3 regions of the Allobosea sp. AK1 genome follow, and region 2 is predicted to be linked to each of the others. Evidence: riboswitches for the same ligand, from Rfam matches in the RefSeq annotation. Region 2 holds a riboswitch; each other region holds the start of a gene.

What was found. Region 2 has a riboswitch for cobalamin ahead of FHT98_RS20965 (ABC transporter substrate-binding protein). Riboswitches for the same ligand answer to the same signal wherever they lie in the genome.
Region 1: it holds a riboswitch for cobalamin, as region 2 does, so the genes downstream of both, FHT98_RS16105 (CbtB domain-containing protein) here and FHT98_RS20965 (ABC transporter substrate-binding protein) in region 2, are expected to answer to the same signal.
Region 3: it holds a riboswitch for cobalamin, as region 2 does, so the genes downstream of both, FHT98_RS14905 (TonB-dependent receptor plug domain-containing protein) here and FHT98_RS20965 (ABC transporter substrate-binding protein) in region 2, are expected to answer to the same signal.

The regions. Positions count from the first base shown of each region.
Region 1 is NZ_VFMG01000001.1:3,291,252-3,301,329, forward strand. It holds gene cobN (cobaltochelatase subunit CobN) at 1-524, opposite strand, end outside; gene cobW (cobalamin biosynthesis protein CobW) at 534-1,589, opposite strand; gene FHT98_RS16095 (DUF1636 family protein) at 1,594-1,983, opposite strand; gene FHT98_RS16100 (CbtA family protein) at 1,993-2,733, opposite strand; gene FHT98_RS16105 (CbtB domain-containing protein) at 2,746-2,922, opposite strand; cobalamin riboswitch at 2,960-3,144, opposite strand; gene cobU (bifunctional adenosylcobinamide kinase/adenosylcobinamide-phosphate guanylyltransferase) at 3,200-3,718, shown strand; gene cobO (cob(I)yrinic acid a,c-diamide adenosyltransferase) at 3,732-4,340, shown strand; gene FHT98_RS16120 (MgtC/SapB family protein) at 4,438-4,902, shown strand; gene FHT98_RS16125 (TetR/AcrR family transcriptional regulator) at 5,060-5,680, shown strand; gene FHT98_RS16130 (acyl-CoA dehydrogenase family protein) at 5,677-7,332, shown strand; gene cbiB (adenosylcobinamide-phosphate synthase CbiB) at 7,336-8,313, opposite strand; gene cobD (threonine-phosphate decarboxylase CobD) at 8,312-9,325, shown strand; gene FHT98_RS16145 (D-2-hydroxyacid dehydrogenase) at 9,425-10,078, shown strand, end outside.
Region 2 is NZ_VFMG01000001.1:4,352,078-4,362,155, reverse strand. It holds gene FHT98_RS20985 (L-serine ammonia-lyase) at 20-1,399, shown strand; gene ltaE (low-specificity L-threonine aldolase) at 1,479-2,510, shown strand; gene FHT98_RS20975 (ABC transporter ATP-binding protein) at 2,521-3,315, opposite strand; gene FHT98_RS20970 (FecCD family ABC transporter permease) at 3,312-4,355, opposite strand; gene FHT98_RS20965 (ABC transporter substrate-binding protein) at 4,352-5,389, opposite strand; cobalamin riboswitch at 5,603-5,814, opposite strand; gene FHT98_RS20960 (mandelate racemase/muconate lactonizing enzyme family protein) at 5,850-7,028, opposite strand; gene FHT98_RS20955 (M81 family metallopeptidase) at 7,040-8,527, opposite strand; gene FHT98_RS20950 (ABC transporter permease) at 8,546-9,394, opposite strand; gene FHT98_RS20945 (ABC transporter permease) at 9,394-10,078, opposite strand, start outside.
Region 3 is NZ_VFMG01000001.1:3,027,129-3,037,206, forward strand. It holds gene FHT98_RS14895 (GntR family transcriptional regulator) at 1-689, opposite strand, end outside; gene FHT98_RS14900 (5-formyltetrahydrofolate cyclo-ligase) at 953-1,690, shown strand; cobalamin riboswitch at 1,686-1,884, shown strand; gene FHT98_RS14905 (TonB-dependent receptor plug domain-containing protein) at 2,007-3,953, shown strand; gene FHT98_RS14910 (ABC transporter substrate-binding protein) at 3,950-4,807, shown strand; gene FHT98_RS14915 (FecCD family ABC transporter permease) at 4,804-5,817, shown strand; gene FHT98_RS14920 (ABC transporter ATP-binding protein) at 5,817-6,605, shown strand; gene FHT98_RS14925 (lysophospholipid acyltransferase family protein) at 6,679-7,323, shown strand; gene FHT98_RS14930 (phosphatidate cytidylyltransferase) at 7,320-8,270, shown strand; gene FHT98_RS14935 (hypothetical protein) at 8,267-8,656, shown strand; gene FHT98_RS14940 (CDP-alcohol phosphatidyltransferase family protein) at 8,660-9,301, shown strand; gene FHT98_RS14945 (iron-containing alcohol dehydrogenase) at 9,317-10,078, opposite strand, start outside.

The sequences.
Region 1 (10,078 bases), 1.1 Mb from region 2:
GAGGGCAGCGTGAGCGGAGCGAGGTCCTGCGCGTCGTGCGACGCGGCCAGGTATCGCTCGATCAGCCCGAGCAGCCGCCGCATGTTCGCGGCGCCGCCGCCAGCCTGGAAATAGGCCAGCAGTTCGGCTGCGAAATCCGCCGGCACCGTCGCATGCTCGCCGAGGCGCGGGTCGTCGCGCTCGTCGCCGGGCAGGATCGCAAGCGGAATGCCGCGCTCGCGGCAAGCCGCGCCGAGCTGCTCGATGCCGTAGCGCCAGTAATCGAGCCCGCCGAGGCAGCGCAGCAGCACGAAGCGGCATTGCGCAACCGTCTTCTCGATCAGGAAATCGACCGAGAGGGGATGCTTCAGGCGTCGGAGCGGCGCGAGCCGCACCGACAGGTTGCTGTCACCTGCCGCCACCGCCAGCGCCGAGAGGTCGCTGTCGGTGAAGGACAGAACGAGCACATCTCCCGGTGGCAGGGCGAGATCGACGGCGTCCGCGCCGTCGTCGAGCCTGATCTCGCTGGTCGGGAGGAGGTGCATCGGCCGATGTTACGCCCCCGCGAGAGCCGCTTCCACGGCCTTGAGATCGAAGCCCTTGAGCCCGATAACGGTGAGGCGGCCGTCGCGCGGCTCGCTCGCACCCCAGGCCCGGTCGAAATGATGACCGACGCGGCGGCCGACGCCCTGCACGACGAGGCGCATCGGCTTGCCCGGTACGGCTGTGAAGCCCTTGAGCCGCAGCACGCCCTCGGCCTCGGCGGCCTTGGCAACGCGCGCTGTGAGGTCTTCCGGGGTGAGCCCGGCCGGCAGCGGCAGGGCGACTGAGTCGAAATCGTCATGGTCGTGGTCGTGCTCGCCCTCGCCGTGATGCGAGGGGCGGGCGGCGAGATCGCTCTCGGCAGCCGCGCCGAGGCCGACGATCAGCGTCGGCTCGACCTTGCCATGGGCGGTCTCGACGATCTTGATCGCCTTGGGCAGGTGTTCGGCGATCTCGGCCTTGACCCGCGCCCGGCGGGCCTCGTCGACGAGGTCGCTCTTGTTGAGCAGGATGAGGTCGGCGCAGAGGATCTGGTCCTCGAACACCTCCTCCAGCGGGTTGTCGTGCTCGACCGAGGCGTCGGCAGCCTTCTGCGCCGCGAGTGCCTCCGGATCATCGGCGAACTGGCCCTCGGCCACGGCCGGGCCATCGACCACGGCGATGACGCCGTCGACCGTGACGCGCGAGCGGATCGCCGGCCAGTTGAAGGCCTGCACCAGCGGCTTCGGCAAAGCGAGGCCCGAGGTCTCGATCAGGATATGCTCGGGCGGGTTGGGCCGGTTCAGCAGCTTCTCAAGCGCCGGCACGAAATCGTCGGCGACGGTGCAGCAGATGCAGCCGTTCGGCAATTCGACCACGTCCTCGTCGCTGCAGCCGGCGATGCCGCAGCCCTTGAGGAATTCGCCGTCGAAGCCGAGATCGCCGAATTCGTTGACGAGCACGGCGAGCTTCTTGCCCTGCGCATTCTCGAGGAGATGGCGCACCAGCGTCGTCTTACCGGCGCCGAGGAAGCCGGTGATGATGGTGCAAGGCGTCTTGCCGAGATTGGCGGTCTGCGGAGCGTTCATGATGTCATCCTTGCTGGCGCGCCGGCAGAGGCGGCACGCGTGCGACCACGCCCTTGCGGAAGGACTGCGGCCGCTCTTTCCAGGGAACGATGCCGTTGGCGCTGGCGGCATAGGCCTCCGCCGCGCCGACGATCTCGTCGAGATGGGTGTCGGTGTCGAGATCGCCGATCAGATAGGTCCATTTGCCGTCGGCGCTGAGCGCGATGGTGCAGGGCCGCTTGCAGACGCAGAGGCACTCGACGGGCAGCACGGGGATCGTGCTGCCCTTGGCTTTGAGCTGTGCGGCGAGGCGCTCGGCCAGTGCCAGACCCGGCTGGTCGTAACCCTCCGGGAGATCGGCGCGGGCACGGCGGCAGGCCGTGCAGACATGAATGGTGAGGTCGCCCTCGGACATGGCTTGCTTTCAGGCTTCGGCGGCCCGGCGGGTCGCCCGTGGCCAGAGCACGCCGACCATGAAGGCGGTGACGAGCCAGAGCGCGGCCTGGATGCCGAGCGAGAGCGCCGCGAAATGGGCGGCGACCTCGGCCGGAACCTTGCTCTCCGGCGCGGCCGGATGCGGCGCACCGACGACATGCGGGAGCAGGATCAGGACGATCGCCACGAGCTTCAGCCAGGGCTGATCGAAGCGCAGGAACAGGAACAGCCCGACCCCGGTGGCGATGGCGGTCCAGAGCCACCAGAGCTGGCGTTGCTCCAGCGCGGCCGAGGCTGCCCCCGGCAACTCCGGCGCGAGCCCCATCGCCGGCGCGAGCCCCAACGCCAGGAAGCCACAGGCCCCCCAGACGAGGGCGCTGCGCTGGTCGATCCTGTCGCCCGCCGCGATCATGCCCGCGAGCAACAGCGCCGCGAAGCCGATCGCGGTCGCGATCGTCACCGCGCCGGTGAAGAGGGTGCGCTGGAAGCCGTCTTGCGGCTTCCATTCGGCATGGTCGTGGCCGGGGGCGTCGCCGGCCGGGCCATGCGCGAGGATGAGTTTCGCCTCGCCGTCGAACGCGGCGAGCGTCGGCGCTTTCAGCGCCAGCGCCGCCTCATAGGTCTCGGCCTTGAGGATCAGCGGGGTGGTGGTGACATGCTGCAAGGCGGCGACGATCAAGCCAGCCAGAAGCCCGGCCAGAATGCTGACCGTGAGAACACGCGTGATCATGGATGCTTTCCCTCAGTGGCAGGGAAAGGCGAGGCCGTGACGGGTGTCGTGCGCGGCGTTGTGGACATTGGTCGAGGCCGCGAAGCCGGTCGTGTAGATCAGCGCGACGCCGATCACGAGCGCGGCTGCGACCGCCTTGACGCGTTCCGAAACGCTGAGTGTGGGGGTGGAAACCGAAACGGTGTTCATATGCGTTCTCCGTGGCCGCCCCGCCGGCAGCCGGTTGGATCTCTGCGGGTTGACGGCAGGTCTCCTGGCTCACGGACTTCGCGTCCCTTGCCGCCTTCCCGGAGCGAGCGCTCCAGTGGCCGATGGCGAAGGACATCCGCTTACAGTTGCGGGGGCAGCCGCGGTCTCGCACCGCGTTCCCTTTTCACCTCCTCGCGGAGGCACCGTCAGCGACGATCATTAGCCTTCGCCGTGCCGCTGTGCAATGCAGGATGGTCTTTTGAACCCTGCTTCCACGATGCCGAACGAAATTTCCCACCTCACCCTCGTCCTCGGCGGTGCCCGCTCCGGCAAGAGCCGCCATGCCGAGGCGCTGATCGAGGCTTGTCCAGCGCCCTGGAGCTATATCGCCACCGCCCAGGCTTATGACGACGAGATGCGCGCGCGCATCGCCGAGCATCGCGCCCGCCGCTCGGCCGGCTGGCAGACGGTCGATGCGCCGCTCGACCTAGCCGAGGCGATCGCCGCCCAGCCGGCGGGCCGGCCGGTTCTGGTCGATTGCCTGACACTCTGGCTGACCAACCTCATCCTTGCGGAGCGCGACACGGCCGCTGCGCGCGAAGTTCTGATCGCCGCTTGCGAGCACGTTTCCGCCCCGCTCGTCCTGGTCGGCAACGAGGTCGGGCTCGGCATCGTGCCGGAGAACGCGCTCGCCCGCCGCTTTCGCGACGAGGCCGGGCGCCTGCATCAGGCGCTTGCGGCGCGTGCGGCCAGCGTGGTCTTCATGGTGGCCGGATTGCCGATGCGCGTGAAATGATGCGGATTAGATAATGACCAACACCGAAGACGCCGCCCGCCACAAGGCGAAGATGGAGAAGCGCAAGGCGGTACAGGACGCCGAGGTCGCCTCCAAGACGCTCGAGAAGGGGCTGCTGATCGTCAATACCGGCCCCGGCAAGGGCAAGTCGACGGCGGCTTTCGGACTGATCCTGCGGGCGCTCGGCCATGGCTGGCGGATCGGCGTGGTGCAGTTCATCAAGGGCGCCTGGTCGACCGGCGAGCGCAAGGCGCTCGAAGCCTTCGGCGATCAGGTGAGCTGGCACAGCATGGGCGAGGGCTTCACCTGGGAGACGCAGGACAAGGCTCGTGACATCGCCGCCGCCGAACGCGCCTTCGCCAAGGCGAAGGGGTTGATGGCCGATCCCGGGATCAGGCTGCTGGTGCTGGACGAGCTGAACATCGCCCTGCGCTACGACTATCTGCCGCTGGCCGAGGTCGTGACGACGCTGGCGGCGCGCCGGCCGGACCTGCACATCGTCGTCACCGGCCGCAACGCCAAGCCGGAGCTGATCGAGGTAGCCGATCTCGTCACCGAGATGACGCTTGTGAAGCATCATTTTGCTGCCGGCGTGAAGGCGCAGGAAGGCATCGAGTTCTAAAAGCGATATCTCACTGGCTGCCGGCTCTCCGCAACGGAACGAACGCGAGCGGTTCTCATGCGTTCTTGCCCTCGATCATCGTTTTCGGGGGTGGGCCATGAGTGGTTTTCTGTGGGGAGAGCTGGATCTCCTGCTCAGGCTGCTGGCAGGGATGGCTGCCGGCATCGTCGTCGGCTGGGAGCGGACCAACAAGCAGCGGGCGGCAGGAATCCGCACCTTCGGTCTGGTCGGATTGGGCACGGCCGCTGCCGTGACGATCTTCAGCGAACCGCATGAGGCGGATGCCGCCAGCCGCGTCGTCCAAGGGCTGCTCACCGGAATCGGTTTCCTGGGTGCGGGCGTCATCGTCCTGCGCCGGGGCCATTCGACGCCGACGGGCCTGACTACGGCCGCAGCGATATGGGTCACCGCCGCGCTCGGTTGCGCCGCCGGGCTCGGCGATCATGCCATCGTGGCGTCGGCAACGCTGCTCGCGCTCGTCCTGCTCGCCATCGATCATTCGGTCGAGCGCTTGGCCGGTCGTGGCGGGGCGGGCGAACACCGCAGCGCGCCGCCCTCCTGACCGCTTGGGCCGGCTCGATTCCGGTATCGAGGTCCGCAGAGCAACCCGGACGTCGGGTTGCTCTGCGCTGCGTTGATCTCCCAATGGCCGCCCCTTGACGACGGCAAGCCATAGTTTCAAATTGAATCCGAATTCAAATTCAATTTTGAGGCCGCGGATGGTTGGCACCCAATCGAAGCAACCGCGCAAGGCTGGTAAGCGCGAGGCGATCCTCGCCGCTGCGCGCGGAATCGTTTCGGAGGTCGGCTTCCAGGAAACCTCGATCGCCGCGGTGGCCTCCGCCAGCGGCGTCTCGACCGGCAGCGTCTATTCCTATTTCGCCTCCAAGGCCGAGTTGATGGCCGAGATCGTTGCGGCCGTATCCTCGCGCGAGCTTGCCGTGCTGCGTGAGATCGCCGCGAGCGACGCCCCCGTGGCCGAGCGACTGACTGCTGCGGTGGAAGCCTTCGCCCGCCGCGCTTTCGCCAACCGCCGCCTCGCCTGGTCGATGATCGCCGAGCCCGCCGATCCGGCCGTCGATGCGACGCGGCTGGACTATCGCCGCGAGATCGCCGGCATTTTTCGTGCGCTCGTCGTCGAGGGCGAAGGGCAGGGCGCCTTCCGCCCCGTCGATCCCGATGCCGCTGCGGCGATGATCGTCGGCGGCTTCATGGAGGCGCTGATCGGTCCGCTTTCGCCGGACCGTCCGATCACGCCCGAGCGCGGACGCGAGATCGCGGCGGCGCTCGCCGATCTCTCCCTTGCCGCGCTGATTTCCCGAGAAGGACAGGCCGCATGACCACGCTCGATGCCTACGGCTACGACACGCACGAAGTCCTGAACCAGGCGCCGGCGCTGGCAGATTACGACGCTTTCGCCGCGGACCCTGCGCTCGGCAGCATTCTCGACGCTTTCGGCGCCGGCTGGTTCCGCGGACAGGCGAGCGTGGTCGGCGGTCATGTCGGCTCGCAAGCGGTGCAGGATCTGGCGCGGCAGGCCAATCGCAGCCTGCCGGAATTGCGCACGCATGACCGCTGGGGTCGGCGCGTCGACCAGATCGAGTTCCATCCGGCCTGGCACGAATTGATGGAGCTCGCGATGCGCGACGAGTTCCATTCGCTGTGCTGGACCAAGCCACGAGCCGGCGCACAGGCGGCGCGGGCGGCGGTCTCCTATCTCTGGAACCAGGGCGAGAACGGCATCTGTTGTCCGCTCGGCATGACCTATTCGGCGATCCCCGTTCTGCAGCGCGACCCGGCGCGCTGGGCCGAGTTCGGTCGTTTGATCACCTCCTCCGATTACGACGGTCGCCCCTTGCCGGCTGCGCAGAAGCGCGGCGGCACGGTCGGCATGGCGATGACCGAGAAGCAGGGCGGCTCGGACCTGCGCCAGACCCAGACGGTCGCGACCCGCAATGCCGACGGCACCTATTCTCTCACCGGCCATAAATGGTTCTTCTCCGTCCCGCATTCCGACGTCTTCCTGACGCTGGCGCGCACGGAAGAGGGCGTCTCCTGCTTCGTTGTGCCGGGCTGGCTGCCGGACGGGTCGCGCAATCGCCTGCAGATCCAGCGGCTCAAGGACAAGTGCGGCAACAAGTCGAACGCTTCCTCCGAGGTCGAATTCCGCGGCGTGATCGCCCATCTCATCGGCGAGCCCGGCCATGGCATCCGCGCCGGGCTGGAGATGAATCACTATACGCGGCTCGATTTCGCCGTCGGCTCGGCCGGTTTGATGCGTCATGCGGTGGCGCAGGCCGCGCATCACACGGCGCACCGCCGCGCCTTCCAGAAGGCGCTGATCGACCAGCCGATCATGGCGAATGTCATCGCCGACCTCGCGCTCGAAGCGGAGGCTTCTGCCTGGCTCGCCTTCCGCTTCGTCCATGCGCTCGACCGCGAGGGCGACAGTGAGGCGGAGAAGCTCATCGGCCGCATCGGCGCGCCGATCGCCAAATACTGGAACTGCAAGCGCGCCACGCCGGTCGTGGTCGAGGCGCTCGAATGCCATGGCGGCAACGGCTTCATCGAGGACCACCTGATGGCGCGGCTCTATCGCGAGGCGCCGCTCAACGGCATCTGGGAGGGCACGGGCAATGTCGTCTGCCTCGACGTTCTCCGCTCGATCCGCCGCTATCCGGATTGCGTGCCGGCCCTGCTCGACGAGTTGCGCGCCGCCCGCGGCAGCGATCCCCGCTACGACGCGTTTATCGCCGAACTGGAAACCGACCTCGTCGATGTGCTCCGCCACGAGCATCTGGCCCGGCGCTTCGTCGAGCGCATGGCGCTCGGGCTCTCGGCCTCGCTGCTGATCCGTCACGCGCCGCATGCGGTTGCCGACGCCTATGTCGCATCGCGATTGGCCGGCGGCTGGTCCGGTCATTTCGGCTCGCTCCCGCAGGGCGCCGATCTGCAGGCGATCGCGCGGCGGGCCGTGCCGGTGCCGAACTGAGCTTCAGAGCAGCGTCAAGGCCGCGAACAGCGCCGCCAGCGCCCAGAGCAGGCCGCAGGAGCGCTTGTAGAGCGTGAGTGCCCGGCGGATATCGGCCGCGTTGGCCTCGGCCCGGCCATCGCCCATCCAGTGGTCCTCGACGCGGGTCTCGCCATAGGTGCGCGGCCCGGCGAGGCGCAGGCCCAGTGCGCCCGCCATCGCGGCTTCAGGCCAGCCGGCATTGGGCGAGCCGTGCTTGCCGGCATCGCGCCGCACCGCGCGCCAGGCGCCGCCCGCATCCGCCGCCGGATCGAGCGCTGCCGAGACCACCAGCAGCAGCGCCGTCAGTCGCGATGCCGGCAGGTTGACGAGATCGTCGAGCCGCGCCGCCGCCCAGCCGAAGGCGAGATGGCGCGGCGCGCGGTGGCCAATCATCGAATCGGCCGTGTTGATTGCCTTGTAGGTGGCGATGCCCGGCAAACCGCCAACACCCAGCCAAAAGGCTGGCGCGGTGATGCCGTCCGAGAAATTTTCGGCGAGGCTTTCGATCGCCGCACGCGACACGCCGGCCTCGTCCAGCGTCTGCGGATTGCGCCCGACGATCATCGAGACGGCACGACGCCCGCCTTCCAGCCCCTCCCGCTCCAACCCCTCGGCGACGCGGGCGACATGCTCGTAGAGGCTGCGCTGGGCGATCAGCGTCGAGGCGATCAGTGCGAGCGGGATCAGGCCGAGCGGCCCGAAGGAGAGGCACAGGCGCTGGACCAGCGCCGACAGCGCGATGACAACGGCGAGCAGCAGCAGGAGTGCCAGCACCCCCATCGCCTTGCGCAGGGCGAAGGAAGCGGTTTCCCGATTGAGCAATCGGTCCAGCCAGCCGATCAGCTTCCCGATCCAGGTGACGGGATGGCCGATTGCGGCATAGAAGCGCTCGGGATAGCCGAAGGCCGCCTCGACGGTCAGCGCGAGCACGAGCAGCGGCAGGCTGGCGGAGAGGTTCATGCAGGACGCGGACGGGGTCGTGGCTGAGGATGATATCTGGCATGGCGGCGATCTCGCCACGGCCCGCGCGCTCTTTCCGGAAGCGCCTGAGCCTTGGGTCGATCTCTCCACCGGGATCAATCCGATCCCCTATCCGCTTCCGGCGCTGCCGTTAAGCCTCTGGACGCGCCTGCCGGGCGCCGATGACGAGGCGGCGTTGATTGCGGCTGCCCGCGAGGCCTATCGCGTTCCGGCTCACGCAGACATCGTGGCGGCGCCCGGCACGCAGATCCTGATCGAATTGCTGCCGCGCCTCGCGCCGGCCGGCCCCGTCACGATTCTGGGCCCCACCTATGCCGAGCACGGCCATGCCTGGCGCAAGGCGGGCTATGCCGTCAGCGAAACCGCTACGCCTGCCGAGGCGGCCGCGACCATTGTCGTGGTCAACCCGAACAATCCCGATGGGCGCGTGCTGTCGCTGGCCGAGATCACGAGCCTTGCCGCGCATTGCGCCGCCCGCGCCGGCCTCCTCGTCATCGATGAGGCCTTCGCCGATTTCACGCCCGAAGCCAGCATCGTGCCGGGTTTGCCTGATGGCACGATCGTGCTGCGCTCCTTCGGCAAGACCTATGGCCTTGCCGGGCTGCGACTCGGTTTCGCCATCGGCGCGCCCGAGCCGATGGCGCGGCTCAAGGCGGCGCTCGGTCCCTGGTCGGTTGCCGGCCCGGCGCTCCATGTCGGCGCACAGGCGCTGTCCGATGCCGATTGGCTCGCCGGGACCGGCCGGGAACGGGCGCAGGATGCCGCGCGTCTCGATGCCCTGCTGGCGCCGCATGGGCGCGTCATCGGAGGAACCACCCTGTTCCGCCTCCTCGAAACGCCGAAAGCGGCGGCGCTCTTCGCCCGCCTCGGCCGCCACGGCATCTATGTTCGCCGCTTCCAGAATGCGCCGGATCGCCTGCGTTTCGGCCTGCCGGGCGACGAGCTTTCCTGGTCGCGCCTGCACGCGGCGCTCAGCGTCGCTGTCCCCTGAGCATCGCCATCAGCGTGAAGCTTGCATGCGGCCAGTGCGGGGACAGGAGCGGGCGCGCCCGCTAACGTCCATCGAAAAGGAATCGGGGAGAGACAACGCATGGCATTCCTGCCGCCGGAAGGCGAACTGACGATCGGCTTCGCCCATGCCGCCTATCAGCTTCGGGACGAGTTCCTGACGCGCGGCCGCGCCGCGAAAAGCTTCGAGGTCAACAGCCTCGACGACCTGCGCGAGCGGGCCCCGGAAGCCGATGTGCTCGTCGTCTCCGGGCTCTGGCGCAACGACCTGCTGCCGCGATTGCCGAAGCTGCGTTTCATCCAGTCGATCAGCGCCGGCACCGACCAGTTCGACAAACCCGCGATCGGCGCCGCCGGCATTCGCCTCGCCAGCGCCCAGGGCAGCAATGAGCGGGCCGTCGCCGAGCATGCGATGTCGCTGATCCTGGCGCTGACCCGCCAGATCCATTTTGCCCGGGACAACCAGGCGAAGCAGTTCTGGCGCCCGATGATCGGCGACAGGGCGCTGCGCGAGGACGAGCTCGGCGGCAAGACGCTGGTCGTCGTCGGGCTCGGCCGCATCGGCCTGCGGCTGGCGAAATTGGCGGCCGCCTTCGACATGCGCGTCATCGGCGTGCGCCGAAGCGCAGAGGCGCAACCGCATGTCGAGGCCGTCATCCATCCGAGCAAGCTCGCGGAAGCGGTGGCACAGGCCGATTTCGTCGCGCTGACCTGCCCGCTGACGCCAGAGACGGAG
Region 2 (10,078 bases):
GCTTCGACAGGGGGCGGGAATGTTCCTGAGCGTATTCGACGTCTTCAAGATCGGTATCGGCCCCTCGTCCTCGCATACGATGGGCCCGATGACGGCGGCCGGGCACTTCCTCGACCTGCTGCGCCGGGACCCAGCGCGCGATCGCGCGGCAGCCGTCAAGGCGACGCTCTACGGCTCGCTCGCCTTCACCGGAAAGGGCCACGCCACCGACCGGGCCGTGGCGCTCGGCCTGCTCGGCTGGACGCCGGCCGCCTTCGATTTCGATGCGGCCGAACGCCAGATCGACGAACTCGGCCGCAGCCACCTGCTGCGCCATGACGGCCTGCCGCCGCTGGCCTTCGATCCCGCGACCGATATCGTCTTCGACTACGGGCCGCCTTTGCCCGGCCATGCCAATGGCCTCGTCTTCAGCGCCCGCGATGCCGCCGGTGTCGAGTTGTTGTCCGAGACCTATTATTCGATCGGTGGTGGCTTCGTGGTGACGGCGCAGGAGCGCGAAGCGCCGGCCACTTCTACGCAGACATCGTCCTGGCCCTATCCATTCGCGAATGCGGCAACGATGCTGCGCATGGCCAAGGAGAGCGGGCTGTCGATCGCGGCGATGAAGCGCGCCAATGAAATCCATCTCCAGCCGGCGGAAGAGGTCGAAAGTGGCCTCGCCCGGCTCTGGTCGGTGATGAACGACTGCATCGAGCGCGGCATGAATCAGGAGGGCGAACTGCCCGGCGGCCTGCGCGTGCGGCGCAGGGCGGCGCATATCCACCGGCAACTGGCGGCCGAGCGGCTGGCCAACCGCTCGCAGCCGCATGCCTCGACCGACTGGCTCAGCGTCTATGCGATGGCGGTGAACGAGGAGAACGCGGCCGGCGGCCGGGTCGTCACCTCTCCGACCAACGGGGCCGCCGGCGTCGTGCCGGCGGTGCTGCGCTATTATCTCGACCATTGCGTCGGGGCGGAGCCGGAAAAGGTCTCCGATTTCCTGCTGACGGCGGCAGCGATCGGCGGATTGATCAAGCACAACGCCTCGATCTCCGGAGCGGAGGCCGGCTGCCAGGGCGAAGTCGGCTCCGCCGCCGCGATGGCCGCGGCCGGGCTCTGCGCCGTGCTCGGCGGCTCGCCGGCGCAGATCGAGAACGCGGCCGAGATCGCGCTGGAGCACCATCTCGGCATGACCTGCGACCCCGCGGCGGGCCTCGTCCAGGTGCCCTGCATCGAGCGCAACGGCATCGGCGCGATCAAGGCGGTCGCGGCCGCGTCGCTGGCTCTGCGCGGTGACGGCTCGCATTTCATGCCACTCGACAACTGCATCGAGGCGATGCGGCAGACCGGCGAGGCCATGAACGAGCGCTTCAAGGAAACCAGCCTCGGGGGGCTCGCAGTCAACCTGCCGGAATGCTGAGCCCTCCCCTGCCATTTTTGCATGATGGATCAGGCGAGCGCCCGATAGGGTGGACGCACAGCCTGCAAGGATCGGATCGATGATCGTGGATGACTTCCGTTCGGATACGGTAACGCGCCCCGGCGAAGGGATGCGGGCCGCCATGGCCGCGGCCGAAGTCGGCGACGCCGTCTATGACGATTGCCCGACGACGAAGCGGCTGGAGGCGATGACGGCCGAGCGGCTCGGCAAGGAATCGGCCTTGTTCTTCCCCACCGGCACGCAGGCGAACCTCGCCGGGCTGATGGCCCATTGCGGCCGCGGCGAGGAATACATCGTCGGCCAGATGGCCCACACTTATCGATTGGAAGGTGGCGGCGCCGCCGTGCTCGGCTCGATCCAGCCGCAGCCTCTTCCGAACGAGGCCGACGGCACGATCGCGCTCGACGCCATCGCCAATGCGATCAAGCCGAACGATTTCCACTTCGCAATGACGCGGCTTCTGGCGCTGGAGAACACCTTCAACGGCCAGGTGCTACCCGACGCCTATCTGGAGGCTGCAACCGGGCTTGCCCGCTCGCGCGGCCTCGCCACCCATCTCGACGGCGCCCGCCTGATGAACGCGGCCGCGGCGAGCAACCGCGATGCCGCCTGGATCGCGGGGCAGTTCGACACCGTGTCGCTATGCCTCTCTAAGGGCCTCGGCGCGCCGGTCGGGTCCATTCTGGTCGGACCGAAGGATTTCATCGAGAAGGCCCGGCGGATCCGCAAGATGCTGGGCGGCGGCATGCGCCAGACCGGCGTGATCGCCGCAGCCGCGATCTACGCGCTGGAGCACAATGTCTCGCGGCTCGGCGAGGATCACCGGCGCGCCGCGGCTCTGGCGGAGGCACTGGCGCGCTTCCCGGCGCTTGGCGCCGGGCCGGCCCGCACCAATATGGTGTTCATGTCGCCCAAGGCGCTCGACACCGCCGCCTTCGCCGCGTTCCTGCGCGAACGCGGCATCGCCGTCAGCGGGCGGTACGGCACATTGCGCTGGGTGACCCATCTCGATGTGAACGACGCCTCCGTCGCGCGTGTCGCCGAAGCCTGCGAGCGCTTCTTCGACAAGCGGCAGGCGGCTGCGGAGTAAAAGCCCCGCCTTAACCGCTTCCGGGCACGCCTTTCCGCGGCTCGGCCTCGATCAGATACTCGATGTGCCGGCGGCCTGAATCTCCCAGTCGGATCGAGACCGCAACGCCGAAGATGTCCTTGATCGCCTCGGCGGTCAGGACCTCCTCCGGCGCGCCGGCCGCCTGCAAGCGCCCGTCATGCAGCAGCGCGATCTCGTCGCAGAACATGGCGGCGAGGTTGAGGTCGTGCAGCGCCATGATGCAGGTGATGCCGAGGCGGCGGACGAGGCTCAGGATCGAGAGCTGGTGCTGGATGTCGAGATGGTTGGTCGGCTCGTCCAGAATCAGCTCGCTCGGTTCCTGCGCGAGCGCACGGGCGATGTGGACGCGCTGGCGCTCTCCCCCTGAAAGCGTGTGCCAGAACTGATCGTGGCGCTCGGTCAGCCCGACCCGCGCCAGCGCCTCATTGACGGCGGCCTCGTCGGCCTCGCTCCAGAAGGCGAGCGCGGCGCGATGCGGCGTGCGGCCGAGGCGGACGACGTCGCAGACCGACAATTGGATCTCGGTCGTCGCCTGCTGCTCGACGAAGGCGAGGCGGCGGGCAAGCTCGCGGCGCGGCACGCCGGCGATGTCGCTTCCGTCGAGGGTGACGACGCCGCTTGCGACATTGCGCAGGCGGCAGAGCAATCGGAGCAGGCTCGACTTGCCGGAGCCGTTGGGACCGATCAGGCCGAGCACCCGGCCGGGCGCCGCTTCCAGCGTCACGCCATCGACGATCATCCGGCCGCCGGCGCCCCAGCGGACCTCGCGGGTCGCGAGCGTCATGCCGGCCTCCGGGCGCGGTAAAGGATCAGGGCGAAGACCGGCGCACCGAACAAGGCCGTCACCACGCCGATCGGCAGGATCTGCTGCGGGATCAGCACGCGCGAGAGGATGTCGGCGAGGATCATGAAGATCGCGCCGACGACGAGGCAAGCCGGCAGCAGGCGGGCATGGCCGGAGCCGACGAGGAAGCGTGCGGCATGGGGGATGATCAGCCCGACGAAGCCGACCGTCCCGACGATCGAGACCATCACCGCCGTCATCACCGCCGTCGTGGCGAAGAGCACGACCTTCACCCGCGTCACCGCGACGCCGAGCGAGGCCGCCGCATCGACGCCGAAGGCGAAGGCGTCGAGCGCCTTGGCGTGCAGCATGCAGATGCCGAAGCCGATGAAGGCGACCGGCGCCGCCATCCAGAGATCGGGCCAGCGCACGCCGCCGAAATTGCCGAGCAGCCAGAACATCACGCCGCGGGCCTGTTCGGCACTGGCGAGCGTCGTCACGATCGTCGCCGTCGCTGCGTTGAACAGCTGCGAGGTGGCGACGCCGGCGAGGATGACGCGGTCGCTCGCCCCGCCCGCCCCCGCCGCCAGCATGGCGACCACCACGAGCGCAGCGCAGGAGCCGATGAAGGCGCCGGTCGAAACCGACAGCACCGTGCCGCCGATGCTGATGCCGAGGATCAGCACCGCGACGGCGCCGGTCGAGGCACCGGCGGAGATGCCGAGAATATAGGGCTCGGCCAGCGGATTGCGCAGCAGCGCCTGCAGGATCGCACCGGACAGGGCGAGCGCGCCGCCGCAGAGCCCTGCCATCAAGGCGCGGCTGAGGCGATAATCGAAGATCACGCCCTGCTGGATCGCGCTGACCGGGAAGTCGAGCTCGAACAGCCCGTTGCCGAGCGCCTTCAGGGCCGTGTCCAGCGGGATGCGCATCTCGCCGATCGTCACCGCCAGCGCGACCGAGAAGGTCAGCGCCAGCAGCGAGGCCAGCGCGATGCCGATCCGCGCCGGCCAGTTCGGCCCATGGGCGGCGTGGCTCAACGCGAAAGCCCGAAGCCGGCGATCGCCTTGGCGAGCGTCTCGATGCCGTCGATGGTGTCGAGCCCGGCGCGGGTCGCCCCGACATCCATGATGACGACGCGGTTGTTCCTGACGGCGTCGAGCTTGCTGGCGACCGGGTCGGTCTTCAGGAACTCCAGCTTCTTCTCGATATCGTCGGCCGGGAAGCGGCGGCGGTCCATCTTCACGGTGACGATCACGGCCGGGTTGGCGGCAGCGATGCTCTCCCAGCCGACCAGCGGCCATTCCTCATTGGTCGAGATGATGTTGCGGGCCCCGAGCTTGGACAGGATATAGGCGGGCACGCCGTTCTTGCCGGCCATGAAGCCGTCGCCCTTGATGTCCTTGCTGGAGAACCAGACCACGACCGGCACCTCCTGCGCCTTTAGCTTGGCGACCTGCTCGACCGCCTTGTCCTCGCGGGCCTTGAGCTCAGCGACGAGCGTCTCGGCCCGGTCGGCGACATCGAAGATCGCGCCGAATTCGCGGATGTTGCGATAGACCAGCTCCATCGTGAACATCTGCGTACGAACGCCGTCGCCGGCACCGGAATTGTCCTTGCCGACGCAATCGGTCGGCGAGACGTATGTGGGCACCTTCACCTTGGCGAACTGGTCGCGCTTGCCGACGATGCCGTTGGGCCCGACATGCCATTCGAACATCGCGGTGACGAGATCGGGCTCCTGCGCCAGCACCGCCTCGAAGCTCGGATCGTTATCGGCGAGGCGCTTCACCTTGGCGTTGACCGCCTCATAGGGCTTGGCGACCGGCGAGAACCAGACCGCGGTGCCGACGACACGATCGCCAAGACCGAGCGCATAGAGGATTTCCGTCTGGGTCTGACCGATCGCGACGACGCGCTTCGGCGCGGCGTTGAAGGTGATCGTCTCGCGGCAGTTCTCCAGCGTCAGCGGGTACTTGGTCGGCGCCGCAGTGGCCGTGCCGATGGCGAGAGCGCCGAACAGCGCGGCGGCCGACAGGCGGAGCAGGGAATTGAACGGGCGCGCAGCCGGCATCGAGGCCATCCGAAATGTAACAATGTTGCATTTCTGATAGAGTGCGCGGCAGGCAAACGTCAAGCCGCCTTGAGCGGCCTGTGCAGTGGACTTCATGAACATGGACTTCATCGCTCCCCGAGATGACGGCCGGGGGAGCTTTGGGCATGTGGGACGGACAAGCGGCGCAGAACCACCATCGACACACAGGCTCCGGAACACCCCGTCCGAAAGACGTCTTCGACGACCGGGGCAGGTCTCCTGGCTCGCGGGTCGATGCCGGTTCCGCCCGGCCTTCCCGGCGCCTTAAGCGCCAGTGGACGATGGACGGAGAGCTCGCCGCTTACAGTTGCGGGGGCAGCCTCGGCTTTGGCACTGGAAGTGCCTCACCGAATTCCCTCTTAGCTCCGGGAGCAACCCGGAGAACCTCGATCGGCGCACACCCTATAAGGGTGCGGCGCGCCGTCAAGCGAACATCGCTTCAGAGGCGCGGCGTGCTGTAGAGCCGGTTGCCGCCGACGGATATCTCGACCTCCTGCAGGTAGCCCCGCAGCGCGGTCGTCGCGACCTCGATGCCGAGGCCGGGAGTATCAGGCGCGGCGACCTGCCCGTTCGTATCGCGCTCCAGGTGATTGGCTGAGATCGCGGTCGCGAGCGGCTTCGGCATGGCCGGATACTCGCAGATCTCGTGCGCAGCGAGACCGGCATAGGGCTGGAGCGAGGCGGAGAGCGCCAGATGCGAGGTGAAGGTGTGATTGACGAAGGTCACGCCCTTGGCGACCGCGTAATCCGCCACGGCCTTGGATGGGCCGATGCCGCCGATGCGCCCGCAATCGATCTGGACATAGCCGATGCCGCCATAGTCAATGAGCTGCCGGGCCATCGACTCGTTATGGGCGCCCTCCCCGCCGGCCAGCCGGACCTTGGGACTGCGTTTGGCAAGACCGCCATAGGCTTCGAGCGCGCTGGCGTGGAACGGCTCTTCGAACCAGAGCACGTTGGCCTTCTCCATCGCGGGCAGGCGGGCGGCGGCGCGCTCGACATCCTCGATGAAGATCTGGCCGGTATCGACGAGCAGGATGCCGTCCTGCCCCAGCCCTTCGCGCGCCGCGACGAAATGCTCGGCATCGGCCTCGACGCTGCCGCGACCGATCGGCCCCCAGCCGAACTTGGCGGCGCGGAAGTTGCGGCTGCGGGCATCGCGAGCGCGTTCGAGGGTTTCCTGCGCCGTGTCGCCGAACAGCACCGAGGCATAGGGCGTCTTGGGATGGCTTTTCATATAGCCGAGCAGGCGCCAGACCGGCTCGGAGCGCATCTTGCCGAGGATATCCCAGAGCGCCATCTCGACGCCGGAGAAAGTGTGCGGCGCCTGCAGCAGGTCCATCGAGTTATAGGCGACGGCGGCGGCGATACGGGCGATGTCTTCAGGGCTTTCCAGCGCCTGCCCGAGCACGGAATCGGCGACCGGCCGGCAGACGCCATGCGACATCGGGCAGATGAAGGCGGCGATGGAGGGCAGCGGCGCCGCCTCGCATTCGCCCCAGCCGACATGGCCGCCGGCGACGACCCTGACCAGCAAGGCATCCTGGCTGCCATCGGCCTCGTCGGTGACGACGGGCATGGCGAGATAGAAGAAATCGACGGCCTCGATCCTGGGCACGGGTCTTCTCCTTACAGCTCGTAGATCGTGGCGCGGGGCGCGAAGGTGACGCCCTCGTCGAGCGGGTAGACCGGCCGGGCGCAGACGGTGTGGCCCAGGCTCTTCAGATTTGCGGAGGTCGCGCCGGGCGCGTCGATATTGAAGTTCCGCGCGCACCACTGGTCGAACATGTGGAACTCGGTGTGCGGCGACTTCACCACGATCAGGTCGAAATCGGTCGGGTCGATGCCGTTCGCGTAATACATCGCGCGGTCGAACAGGCTGACCGAGCGGCTCATCACGACGACGGTGACATTGCCCCAGGTCAGCACGGCGGTCGGCCCGGCGCTGAGCGGCGCCTTCATCGTCTCCAGAGCGGCCTCGCCATCGGAGAGCAGCTTGACCTTGGCTTTCACCTGCATCGGCGGGAAGCGAGCGGGATCGATCGAGCCGCCGAGCGTGATCTCGATCGTCGCCCCAACGCCCGCCTTGTGCGCGGCAGCCGCTGCCGGCGCATCGACGATCTGGGCCAGCACCCGCTTGCCGTAGCCGGCCTTGCGAAGTGCGGCGAGGATCGCGTTGCTGTCGCCCGAGGCGCCGGACGAGGTCGCGTCGGCGGCATCGGTGAAGATCACCGGGCCGTCGATGCTGCGGGCCTGGGCAACCGCTCGGTCGAGCGGCACGAGCTTGCCCTGCATGCGGAAGCGCAAGGGCCAGAATTCCTCGGCGAGCCGGATCGCCTCGCGCTCGGCCGCCGCCTTGTCGCCATCGGTGAGGATCAGCACCTGCGAGCAGAGCTCGGGCACGTCGGTGAAGGGGTTGCCGATCATGATGCCGGCTGCGAGCGCCCGCCCCTCCTCCTCCAGCCGGCGGCATTCGGCCAGAAGCTCGCCATAGCAACCGGTCTTGGTGATGAGTTCGTCGCCGCGCACCAGCGCGGGAATGACGACACGGGCGGCGACGGGCTTGATGCCGCCGGCCATCAGCTTCAGCAGGAGTTCGGCTGCGCGGCGGCCGGTATCGGCGAAATCGACATGAGGATAGGTCCAGTAGATCGCGAACCCGTCGACGTTGCGCAGCATGCGGTCGGTCAGGATGCCGTGCAGATCGAGCGAGATCACGATCGGCATGTCCGGGCCGACGCGCTGACGCAATTTCTCCAGCAGGTAGCCTTCCGGATCGAGCTCGCCATCGGCGCCCATCGCGCCGTGCAGCGAGACATAGATGCCGTCGATGCGGTCGAGCTTGGCGAAGATCGCGGCGAGGATTTCCTCAGATAGCTTCTTCCAGCCCTTAGCCGAAAGCGGGCCGGCGCTGCCGGAGCGCGCGCAGATCGTCGGCACGATCTCGATATCAGGCCTGGCCTCGAAGACCGCGAGCGCGCCGCCCAACTCCTGGTTCTGGCCGCGCTGGATGTAGAGGCCGTCGCCATGATGGATCAGGAAGTTCTCGTAATGCGACGGCAACGGATTGAAGGAGGAGATCTCCTGCTTGCAGTCGGCGATCAGGATGCGCTTCATCGGGGCGGCTCCGGCGGGTCAGAATTTCAGGCGGGGGTCGAGCACGTCGCGCAGGCCGTCGCCGAGCAGGTTGAGGCCGAGCACGCAGGTGATGATCGCGAGGCCCGGGAATACCGTGATCCAGGGGGCTTCGCGCATGAAATCGCGGCCTTGCGCGATGATCGAGCCGAAGGAGGCGGCCGGTGGCGGCGGGCCGGCACCGACAAAGGACAGAGCCGCTTCGGCGAGGATCGCGATGGCGAAGACATAGGTCAGCCGCACGATCAGCGGGCCGGCGGCATTGCGCAGCACATGCTTGAACAGGATGGTCATCTCGCCGACGCCGATCGAGCGCGCGGCCGAGACATATTCCTGCTCCTTTTCGAGCAGCACCGAGGCGCGCACGATGCGGGCGGTATGCGGCGTCGTGGCGATGGCAAGCGCGATCACGACATTGGTCAGCGACGCGCCGAGCACCGCCGAGACGACCATGGCGAGCACGATCGACGGAAACGCCATCAGTGCGTCCATGATCCGCATGATCGGCTGGTCGAGATGGTAGAAGTATCCGGCGATGGCGCCGCTCAGCGTCCCCGCGATCCCGGCCAGGACCACCGTGAAGGCACCGATGGCGAGCGAGATGCGGGCGCCGATCATGACGCGGGAGAGGATGTCGCGGCCGAAATGATCCGTGCCGAACCAGTGCATCTCGCTGGGCGCGGCGAGCCGTGCCCGGACATTGCTTTTGAGCGGATCGAAGGGCGTGAGCCAATCGGCAGCAAGCGCGACGGCGACCATCAGCAGCACCAGCACGGCGCCGATCACGAAGGAGCGGTTGCGCAACAGGCGCCCCCAGAGGGCGCGGCCGACGAGTGGCGTGCCCTGCATCAGGCCAGCCTCACGCGCGGATCGACCACGGCATAGAGAATGTCGACGACGAGGTTGATCGCGAGATAGACGACCGCGAGGAAGAGCAAACCACCCTGCAGCACCGGGAAATCGCGCGACGCGATGGCGCCGACGATCAGACGGCCGATGCCGGGGATCGAGAAGACCTGCTCGACGATGACCGCGCCGCCGAGCAGAGCGCCGGAGACGATGCCGATGACGGTGAGGATCGGGATCAACGCGTTCGGCAATGCGTGGCGCAGGACAACATGGAGCTTGGCCAGCCCCTTGGCATCGGCGGTACGAACATAATCCTGCGAGAGCGTGTCCAGCATCGAGGCGCGCGCCATCCGGGCGATGAAGCCGACCTGGACCAGCCCCAGCGTCAGTGCCGGGAGGATCATGCCGCGCAGCCATTCTGCCGGCGATTGCAGGAAGGGCGTGAAGCCGCCGCTCGGCAGCCAGCCGAGCGACACCGCGAAGACCAGCACCATGACGAGGCCGAGCCAGAAATCCGGAACCGAAAGCCCAAGCAAGGCCGTGGTCATCACCGCCTGATCGGGCCAGCGGTTGTGGTTGACCGCCGCGACGATGCCCGCCGCAACGCCGAAGAACACGGCGAAGGCCAGCGCCAGCGCCGCCAGCGAGAGCGTGACCGGCAGGCGCTCGATCAGGGCCGCCGTC
Region 3 (10,078 bases), 1.3 Mb from region 2:
CCTGGCTTGGTACCGACATTCGCGGCCAGCGCGGCTTGCAGCGCCATGCGGGCGGCACGGATATGGCGCCGCATCAGGATTTCCGCGAGCTCGCCGTCGCGATGGCTGATCGCCTCGGTGATCCGCATATGCTCGCGCCAGGCCTCGCGGCCGCGGCCCGGCACGGTCGAATGCAGGCGCCGGCACAGGCGCAGGCGCGGGTAGAACTGCTCGCAGAGCAGTTCGGCCAGGATCGGGTTGCCGCTGCCCTTCGCGATCCGGCGGTGGAAATCGGCCTCCGGCTCGTCCTGAAGATAGGCGCCCATCGGGTTGCGCTCGATACCGTCGCGATGCCCCCGGACCAGGGCATCGAGCGCCGCGATCTCGGTTTCGCTCATGCTCTCGGCCGCGAGGCGGGCGGCCATGCCCTCTGTCGCCTCGCGCACGTCGAGCAGGGCGAGGAACTCGGCGGCGCTCGGCTCGGCGACGCGCGCGCCCTGGTTGGCGACATAGGTGACGAGCCCGCGTTCCTGCAGCCGCCGGATGGCTTCGCGGACCGGTGCGCGGCTGACACCGAAGCGGCGGGCGATGGCCGGTTCGCTCAGTTTCTCGCCGGGCGCGATCTCCCCGGAAATGATGGCCGAGGAGAGATCGTCGTAGAGTTTTACGGTGACGCCCACGCTCGCGGGGGGCGGTGTCTCGGCCAGCATCGAGCGGGTGCCTATCTGCTTCTGATCCCGGCAGCATAGAGCATTTCCGTTTCCGATGGGTACCGGAGGTGCCGGCGAATTCGGTGTTTCTGAGTGGCCTTCATCGAAGGTTGCCATATTCGATCAACCCTGAATTCGGTTGATTGCATGACCTGTCTGCGCAGAATGCTCATGCGCCGCGGCTCCGATGTCCGGACCTTCGCGCGCCGCCTCGCTCGCGCCGAGGGTGGCTGGCGCGTTGTGGCGACGGAGGCCGGAAACCGATGGGCAAGGGCGACGACGATCTGAATGATTATGCCTCGCCGGCCTGCCTGCTGCATGAGGTCGATCCGGCCTATTCCGGGTTGACGCCGCCGTCGCGAAATGTCGGGGAGAACCTGCCCGAGCCGAGCCTGATGGAATGGCGGCGGTCCGAGCGAGCGCGCTTGATCGCAGCCCGCCTGGCGATGTCGGCGCGCACGCGAAACGCGCTTGCGCGTCGGATCGCCGGTCATCTCGACGCCCTGATCGGCGATCCCGCCGGCGTCCTCGTCAGCGGCTACTGGCCGTTCCGCGGCGAGCCGGACCTGCGCGACTGGTTCCGCGATCTGCGCGAGCGCCGCGGTCTGGCTGCCTTGCCGGTCGTAGTCGAGCGCGGCAAGCCCCTGCTGTTCCGGCTCTGGCGCAAGGGCGAGCGTCTGGAGCGCGGCGTCTGGAACATCCCCGGGCCGGCCGCGGGCGAACCGGTCTTCCCGCGGATCGTCATCGCGCCCCTGGTCGGCTTCGACGCGCAGGGCTACCGGCTGGGCTATGGCGGCGGCTTCTTCGACCGCACGCTTGCCGCCCTGCCGTCCGCCACGATCGCGGTCGGGGTCGGCTACGAGATGGCGGAGATGCCGACGATCCACCCGCATGGCTTCGACATCCCGATGCGCCATATCGTGACGGAAAACGGCATCAGGTCCCACGGCGGAAAGCGGGATCGAGAGCCTCCGTTTGACGCCGGCCCGATCTCCCCATAAGCCTGAGCGCGACGGTTCCCTCACGGGATCAAAAGGGAACGCGGTGCGGGTGGCGAGCCACCCCATGCCGCGGCTGCCCCCGCAACTGTAAGCGGCGAGCCTTTCGCCATACGCCACTGGGGCCTCGGACCTGGGAAGGCGGCGAAAGGCAACGACCCGCGAGCCAGGAGACCTGCCGTCAGCCGTGGTCACACGCGGACACGTTCGGCCGGGGTGCGCCGATCGCTGATTCGACCGTTCGCCGTCTATCGTACGGCTGATGGGAGATCGCGTTCGCGGTGACGTGCCACTGACGTCAACGCCCGAGGTCTCCATCGTGAACGTCTTCCTTCCGGCCGCCGGACGCGGCCGCCTGCTGCTCTCCGTGTCCTGTCTGACCATTGCCGGCGCTGCAGCCCCGGCTTTCGCCCAGAACGCTCCCGCCACGATGGCGCTCGACGAGATCGTCGTCAGCGCCACGGGAACGCCGACGCCTGCCCGCGAAGTCGCGAGCGCCGTCACCGTCATCACCGCCAGGAATATCGAACAGCAGCAGCGCCGCACCTTGCCGCAGGCACTCGCCGCCGTGCCCGGTCTCAACATCGTGCAGACCGGTGGGCCGGGCGGCCTGACCTCGGTTTTCATGCGCGGCACCAACTCGAACCACGTCAAGGTGCTGATCGACGGCATCGAGGCCAACGATCCTTCAGCCCCGAACCGCTCCTTCGATTTCGGCTCGATGCTGACCGAGGATATCGAGCGCATCGAGGTTTTGCGCGGTCCCCAGAGCGGCCTCTATGGCGCGAATGCGCTGGGCGGCGTGATCTCCGTGACCACGAAGCGCGGCGAGGGACCACCGAAGATGACGGCGCGCGTCGAAGGCGGGTCGCACGGCAGCTTCAACCAGTCCCTCGGCTTCAGCGGCGGCGATGCGCGCTTCAACTACGCCTTCAACGCCAGCCATTTCCGCGCCGACGGAACCGAGGTGACGCCGCCGAACCTCGTGCCACCCGGCCGCCGGATCAACCCGAACATCTTCGACAATTACAGTTATTCAGGACGCCTCGGCTTTGCGCTCACCGACACGCTGACGCTGAACTGGGTCGGTCGCTATCAGGACGGCCAGTTGCGCTATACCGGCGACACTGGCTTCCCGAGCAAGCCCTCGCCCTATCGCTCCCTGCAGAACTATGCGCAGGCCTTCACCCGTGGCGAGGTAGTCTGGGACCCGCTCGCCGGGCGCTTCGTCAACACCTTCGGCGTCTCCTATTCGCGCCAGGACAGGGGAACGCGGACGGCGTCCGCCACGACCGGCCTGCTCGGCCTGCCCAATCAGAGCCTCGGCGAGCGCACCAAGCTCGACTGGCGCGGCAATCTCGAGATCACCAAGGGCCACAACCTGATCATGGGCCTGCAATATGAGCGCGAGCGTCTGGACACGACGAACCTCATCGCCTCGAACGGCAACAAGGCCGCCTGGCTCGAATACCAGGGCAATATCGAGGATCGCTATTTCCTGGCGGCCAATATCCGCCGCGACCATGACGACAGCTATGGTGGCCATACGACGTACCGCATCGCGCCGGCCGTCATCATTCCCGGCACGGAAACCAAGCTGAAGGCGAGCTACGGCACCGGCTTCAAGGCGCCGACGCTGAGCGAGCTCTTCATCGATTACCGCCCCGGCTACAACTTCTTCGGCAATCCGAACCTGAAGCCGGAGGAAAGCCGCGGCTGGGATATCGGCTTCGAGCAGCCGCTCTTCGACAAGCGCCTGCAATTCGGCGCGACCTGGTTCCAGAATGACATCGACAACCTGATCGTCACCAATGTCACGCGCGATTCCTACGCCAATATCGGCAAGGCCAGAACGAAGGGCGTCGAGGCCTTCGCCGCGCTGGAAATCTCGCCCCAGTTCCGCATCCGCGCCGACTATACCTTCACCCTCGCCAGGGACGAGATCGCCCGGCAGGAACTGCTGCGTCGGCCGCGCCACAAGGCGAGCGCGACCGCGACCTGGACGCCAACCGACAGGCTCAGCCTCTCGGCGACGCTGATCCATATCGGCTCCTGGGTCGACGGCAATCGCGACTTCTCGGTCCCGCGCATGCGCGGGAAGGGGGCGACGCTGGTCAACCTCGCCGCTGAGTACAAGGCGACCGACAAGGTGACGGTGTTCGGGCGGGTCGATAACCTCTTCGACAAGCGCTGGGAGAATCCGGTCGGCTTCCTCGTGCCGGGCCTCAGCGTCTTCGGCGGTATCAAGGTGGCCATCGGCGGATGAACCGGCCTCTCGTCCTGCGTCGTCTATGCGGCGTGTGCCTCTCCATCGCGCTCTCGGGCGCGGTGGCATCGGCCGCATCTGCGGTCGAGCGCCCGGCCCGCATCGTCTCGCTCAACATGTGCACGGACGAGCTCGTCCTGCGCCTGGCCGATCCCGAGCGGATTGCTTCGGTGACATGGCTGTCGCAGGACCCGCGCAACGCCAACATGGCGGGCGCCGCCCGCCTGATACCGGCCAATCACGGGCTTGCCGAGGAAGTCTTGGGCTTTCACCCCGATCTCGTCGTCGCCGGCGCCTATACGACGCGCGCCACGGTTTCGCTGCTCGGGCGGGTCGGCGTCGGCGTCAGGGAATTCGGCGTTCCCCGCAATCTCGCGGAGATGAAGGCGCAGATCACCGAGATGGCCGATGTTCTCGGTGAGCCCGCCCGCGGGCAGGCCTTGCTCGCGGGGATCGAGCGGCGCTTGCAGGCCCTGGCCGCTCGGCGTGTCGAGCGGCCGTTGCGGGCGATCGTGCTGCGTCCCAGCGGCTTCACGGTCGGCCGCGGCTCGCTCGTCGACGAGATCCTGACCCGCGCGGGCCTCGTCAATATCGCGGCCGAGCTGGGCGTCGAGAGCTATGGCCAGATCGCGCTCGAAACCGTGGCGCTCGGCGGTGCCGAAATCCTGATCCTGAACGAGACGCCGGACGGCCCGCCGTCTCTGGCGCACGAGATCCTGCACCATCCGGTGATCGATCGGCTTGGCGACCGGCTGAAGCTCGTCGCTCTGCCGTCGCGGCTCTGGACCTGCGCCGGCCCGAGCGTGCTCGACGCGATCGAATTGCTGGTGCGTGCCGTGGAGGAGAAGCCATGACGCCGGACGCTTCGCCTGGCATCAGGCCGGCGCCGCTGCTGGGATTGCTTGCCCTCGCCACTCTGGCGATGACCGCGATCTCCATGGCCGTCGGCTATGCACCATTGGCGCTCGGCCCGGCGGTGACGGACCTCCTCGCGGGGCAAAAGAGCCTGCCGGCGCTCGTGCTTTATGAATTGCGTCTGCCGCGCGCCCTGCTCGGCGCCCTCGTCGGTTTCAGCCTCGGCATGGCCGGCGCGGCGATGCAGGGGCTGCTGCGCAACCCGCTGGCCGAGCCCGGCGTGATCGGCATCTCCAGCGCGGCGGCCTTCGGTGCCGTCCTCACCTTCTATAGCGGGCTCTCCGCCAGCCTTGCGCTCGCCCTGCCGCTCGGCGGCATCGCGGGAGCACTCGTAGCGACCGTGACCCTCTTCATCCTGCTTGGCCGTGGCGCCAGCACGACCACGCTGATCCTCGCAGGTGTGGCGCTGAACAGCTTCGCGGGCGCCGCGACCGCGCTCGCCCTGAACCTGGCGCCCAATCCTTATGCGGCGCTGGAAATCGTCTTCTGGCTGATGGGCTCGCTGGCGGACCGCAGCATGAACCATGTCGCGCTCGCGCTGCCATTGATGCTGATCGGCTGGGTTTTGCTGGCCTCGACGGCGCCGGCGCTCGATGCGCTGAGCCTCGGCGAGGACACGGCGGCCAGCCTCGGCTTCGATCTCGGCTGGTTGCGGGCGCGGTTGATTGGTGGGGCGGCTCTCGCGGTCGGCAGCGCGGTTGCCGTGACCGGCGCGATCGGCTTCGTCGGGCTCGTCGTGCCGCATCTCTTGCGCCCGCTGGTCGGTCATCGGCCGGGCCGGTTGCTTGTTGCGAGCGGCTTCGGCGGCGCCATCCTCGTGCTGGCGGCCGATATCGGCGTCCGGCTCATGCCGGTCCGACCGGAACTCAAGCTCGGCGTGGTCACCGCGCTGATCGGCGCGCCCTTCCTCTTCGCGCTGGTGCAGCGCCTGCGCCGGGAGGCCTTGTGATGGCGATCACGGCGTCCGGCATCACGGTTTCGCTCGGCGGCAAGCCGATCCTGCACGAGGTCGATGCCCAGGTCCGGCCGGGCGAGGTGCTCGGTCTGATCGGTCCCAACGGCGCCGGCAAGACGACCTTGCTGCGGGTGCTGGCCGCACTGCTCACGCCAGACTGTGGCGGCGTCGATTACGACGGCGCCTCGGCGCGCGCGCTGGGGCGAGCGGCACTGGCGCGGCGCATCGCTTTTCTGGCCCAAGGCGGTGAGGCGCCGGGGGCGCTTTCCGTCGAGGCTTTGGTCGGGCTCGGCCGCTTGCCGCATCGCCGCCCCTTCGCCGAGTCGGGGGATGCGGATCGACAGGCGATCGCGCGGGCATTGGCGCTTTGCGACGTCACCGGCTTTGCCGGTCGCGCTGTCGGCACGCTCTCGGGCGGGGAGCGTCGTCGCGTCCTGCTGGCGCGGGCGCTCGCGGTGGAGGCGCCTTATCTCCTCGCGGACGAGCCTCTGGCAGGGCTCGACCCTCAGCACCAGCTCGACACCTTGCAACTGCTACGCAGGATCAGCCGTGAGGGCAGCGGAGTGGTCGTCGTGCTGCACGATCTGACGCTCGCGGGCCGCTTCTGCGACCGGCTCCTGCTGCTCGATCACGGTCGCCGGGTCGCCGACGGAGCGCCGGCGGACGTCCTCGACGATGATCGGCTCGCACAGGTCTTCGGCATTCACGCCTTGCGCAGCTCCCAGGCCGGCGAGTCCTTCCTGCTGCCCTGGCGGACGCTCAACAATGAAAATGCGCCTTGAAGGGTGCCGATATCGACAGGACTCCAAACAGGCGCTACCTCCACTGCACGGCTAACGGGGGCGGGACCGGGGAATGCGTGGGGCAGGGGCAGGGGCAGGACTGGCTGGCGCGCTCATTCTCTTCTTCGCCCGCTTCATCACGGCCGTGCGCGGCCGTTGGGCGGGCGTCGAACCCACCGACGAGCAGCGGATCTACTTCGCCAACCATGCCAGCCATGGCGATTTCGTCCTGATCTGGACCGTGCTGCCGCGGCGCATGCGCTTCACGACCCGGCCGGTCGCCGGGAGCGACTACTGGCTGAAAGGCAGGTTGCGACGCTTCATCGGGTGCGACGTCTTCAATGCCGTGCTGATCGATCGCGATCGCGGCAGCCGAACGAGCGACCCAGTCGCGCAGATGACCGAGGCGCTCGACGCCGGCTCCTCGCTGATCGTCTTCCCGGAAGGCACGCGCAACACCACCGATGCCCGCCTGTTGCCGTTCAAGAGCGGCCTGTTCCATCTGGCGCAGGCGCGGCCGGACGTAGCGCTCGTGCCGGCCTGGATCGACAATCTCAACCGCGTCATGCCCAAGGGCGAATTCGTGCCGATCCCGCTGATCTGCACCGTCACCTTCGGCGCGCCGCTGCGCCTCACTGAGGGCGAGACCAAGCAGGATTTCCTGGCGCGGGCGGAAGCCGCTTTGCTCGCCCTGTCCCCGAAGGCGAACGCGTCATGACCATGCCGCATCCCGATCTGGTGGCCGTGCTCGCCGGCATCCTCGGCGTCCTCGTCCTCGCCTCCACCATCGGCTTCGTGCTGCAGCGCAAGCTCTCGCCCGATGGCTCCAATGCCGTGGTCGAGAATCTGAACGACCGCATCCGGGCCTGGTGGATCATGGTCGTGCTGATGGGGCTCGCGCTGATCGGCGGCAAGACCGGCGTAACCCTGCTCTTCGGCTTCTGTTCCTTCGCGGCCTTGCGCGAATTCATCACATTGACCGATACGCGCCGGGCCGATCATTGGGCGCTGGCCGCGGCTTTCTTCGTCGTGCTGCCGGTGCAGTACTACCTGATCTGGATCGAGTGGTACGGGCTCTATTCGATCTTCATCCCTGTCTACGCCTTCCTGCTGATGCCGATCATCGCCGCGGCGCGTGGCGATACCGATCATTTCCTCGTGCGCATTGCCGAGGTGCAATGGGCGCTGATGATCTGCGTCTTCGCCACCTCGCATGTGCCGGCGCTGCTCAGCCTCGACATCGCTGGATACGAGGGGCGCAACGTCTTGCTGATCGCCTTCCTCGTCATCGTCGTGCAGATCAGCGACGTCCTGCAATATGTCTGGGGCAAGCTTCTAGGCCGCACCAAGATCGCGCCGAAGCTCTCGCCATCGAAGACGGTCGAAGGCTTCGTCGGCGGGGCGCTCAGCGCGACCGCGGTCGGCGCCGGCCTGTCCTGGATGACGCCGTTCACAGCCCTGCAGGCCGCCTTCCTCTCGCTCGTCATCGTTCTGCTGGGCTTCTTTGGCGGGCTCGTCATGTCGGCGATCAAGCGCGACCGCGGCGTCAAGGACTGGGGCCATCTGATCGCCGGCCATGGCGGCTTCATCGACCGGCTCGACTCGGTCGTGTTTTCCGCGCCGATCTTCTTCCATCTCGTCCGCTACGGCTGGTCGGCTGTATGAGCGGACCGCTCGCGCGCCTGATGCGGAGCAGCATCGTCCATGTCGGCTTCGCCTTCCTCGCCATGGGCGGCTGGGCCGCCTTCGCCAACCGCGCCCATCCGATGCCGGCGCCGCTCCAGGCCGGGCTGCTGCAGGGCGCGATCTCGGCGACGATCACGCTGGTCCTGAAACGCGCGATCGAATATCTCGCCAGCCGCTTCTCGGGCCTCGCCGCCTTGCTGGCGCCACCTGTGATCGCCGGCCTCGTCTCCGCCAGCCTGCTGACGATCCTGCACATGGTCAGTGGCACGCCCGAGATCGCGAAGACGATCGCCGTGCCGCTGACCGTCGCGACGAGCTACGCCGCGCTCTACAATTATTCGCTCTGGCGCATCCGGAAGGCCTGAACCATGGCGCAGGACGAGAACCGCCGCCCGCTCGCCAGCCGCGATTCCGGCTGGGCCCGCACGATCGCCCGCAAGCTGAGCACGGCTTCGGTGACGCCGAACCAGATCTCGATGGCGAGCATGGTCATGGCGGCCGGCGCAGGCATCGCCTTCTGGCAGGCGGGCGCAGCTAGCGGCGGTTCCCGCGTCGCTCTGTTGCTGGCAGCCGCGCTGTTCTGCCAGTTCCGATTGCTCTGCAACCTCTTCGACGGGATGGTGGCGATCGAGGGCGGCAAGCAGGAGCCTGACGGGCCATTCTGGAACGAGTTCCCGGATCGCGTCGCCGATATCCTGATCTTCGTCGGCGTCGGTTACGGCGCAGGCGCTCCGACGCTGGGCTGGGCGGCGGCAGCCTTTGCAGTGCTGACCGCCTATACCCGCGAGCTCGGCCGCAATTGCGGCCTGCCGGCCGATTTCTCTGGGCCGATGGCCAAGCAGCATCGCATGGCGGTGATCACGGCGGCGGCCGCGCTGTCGCTGGCCGAGCCGCTCTGGAGCGACCACAACCAGATCCTCGGCGGAGCGCTCTGGCTGATCGCGATCGGTGCTGCCATCACCGCGATCCGGCGCGCCGCGAACAGCGTCCGCAAATTGCGCGCCGGCTGACGTATCCCGCCGATCTCAGATCGACTCGATCAGCAGCTTGCGCGCCGCATCGACCGTGAGCTCCACCGGGTTGCCGCCGGTCGAGGGGTCCGCCACGGCCGCCTCGGCCAGTTCGTCGATCCGGTCGGTGCCGACGCCGAGCGCGCCGAGCTTGTCGGGGATGCCGAGATCGGCCCGCAGCTTCAGCACGAAATCATAGAAGCCGTCGAAGCCGCCGGGAATGTCGAGATAGGCGGCGGCGGCCGCGATCTTCTCCTCGATCGCCGGGCGGTTGAAGCGCAGCACCGGCGGCATCACAACCGCGTTCGTGGTGCCGTGATGGGTATGATAGACAGCGCCGACCGGGTGGGAGAGCGAGTGGATCGCGCCCAGCCCCTTCTGGAAGGCGACGGCACCCATCGCGGCGGCAGCCATCATCTGTGTGCGCGCCTCGATATCCCCGCCATCGGCATAGGCACGCGGCAGGTAGGTCTTCACCAGGCGCATGCCTTCGAGCGCGATGCCCTGGCTCATCGGGTGGAAGAACGGCGAGGAATAGGCCTCCAGGCAATGCGCGAAGGCGTCCATGCCGGTGCCTGCGGTGATCGCCTTGGGCATGCCGACGGTGAGTTCGGGGTCGCAGATCGTCACGCCCGGCAGGAATTTCGGATGGAAGATGATCTTCTTGGTATGGGTCTGCGAATTGGTGATGACCGAGGCGCGCCCGACCTCGGAGCCGGTCCCGGCCGTGGTCGGCACGGCGACGATCGGCGCAATGCCCTCGACCGAGGCGCGCGT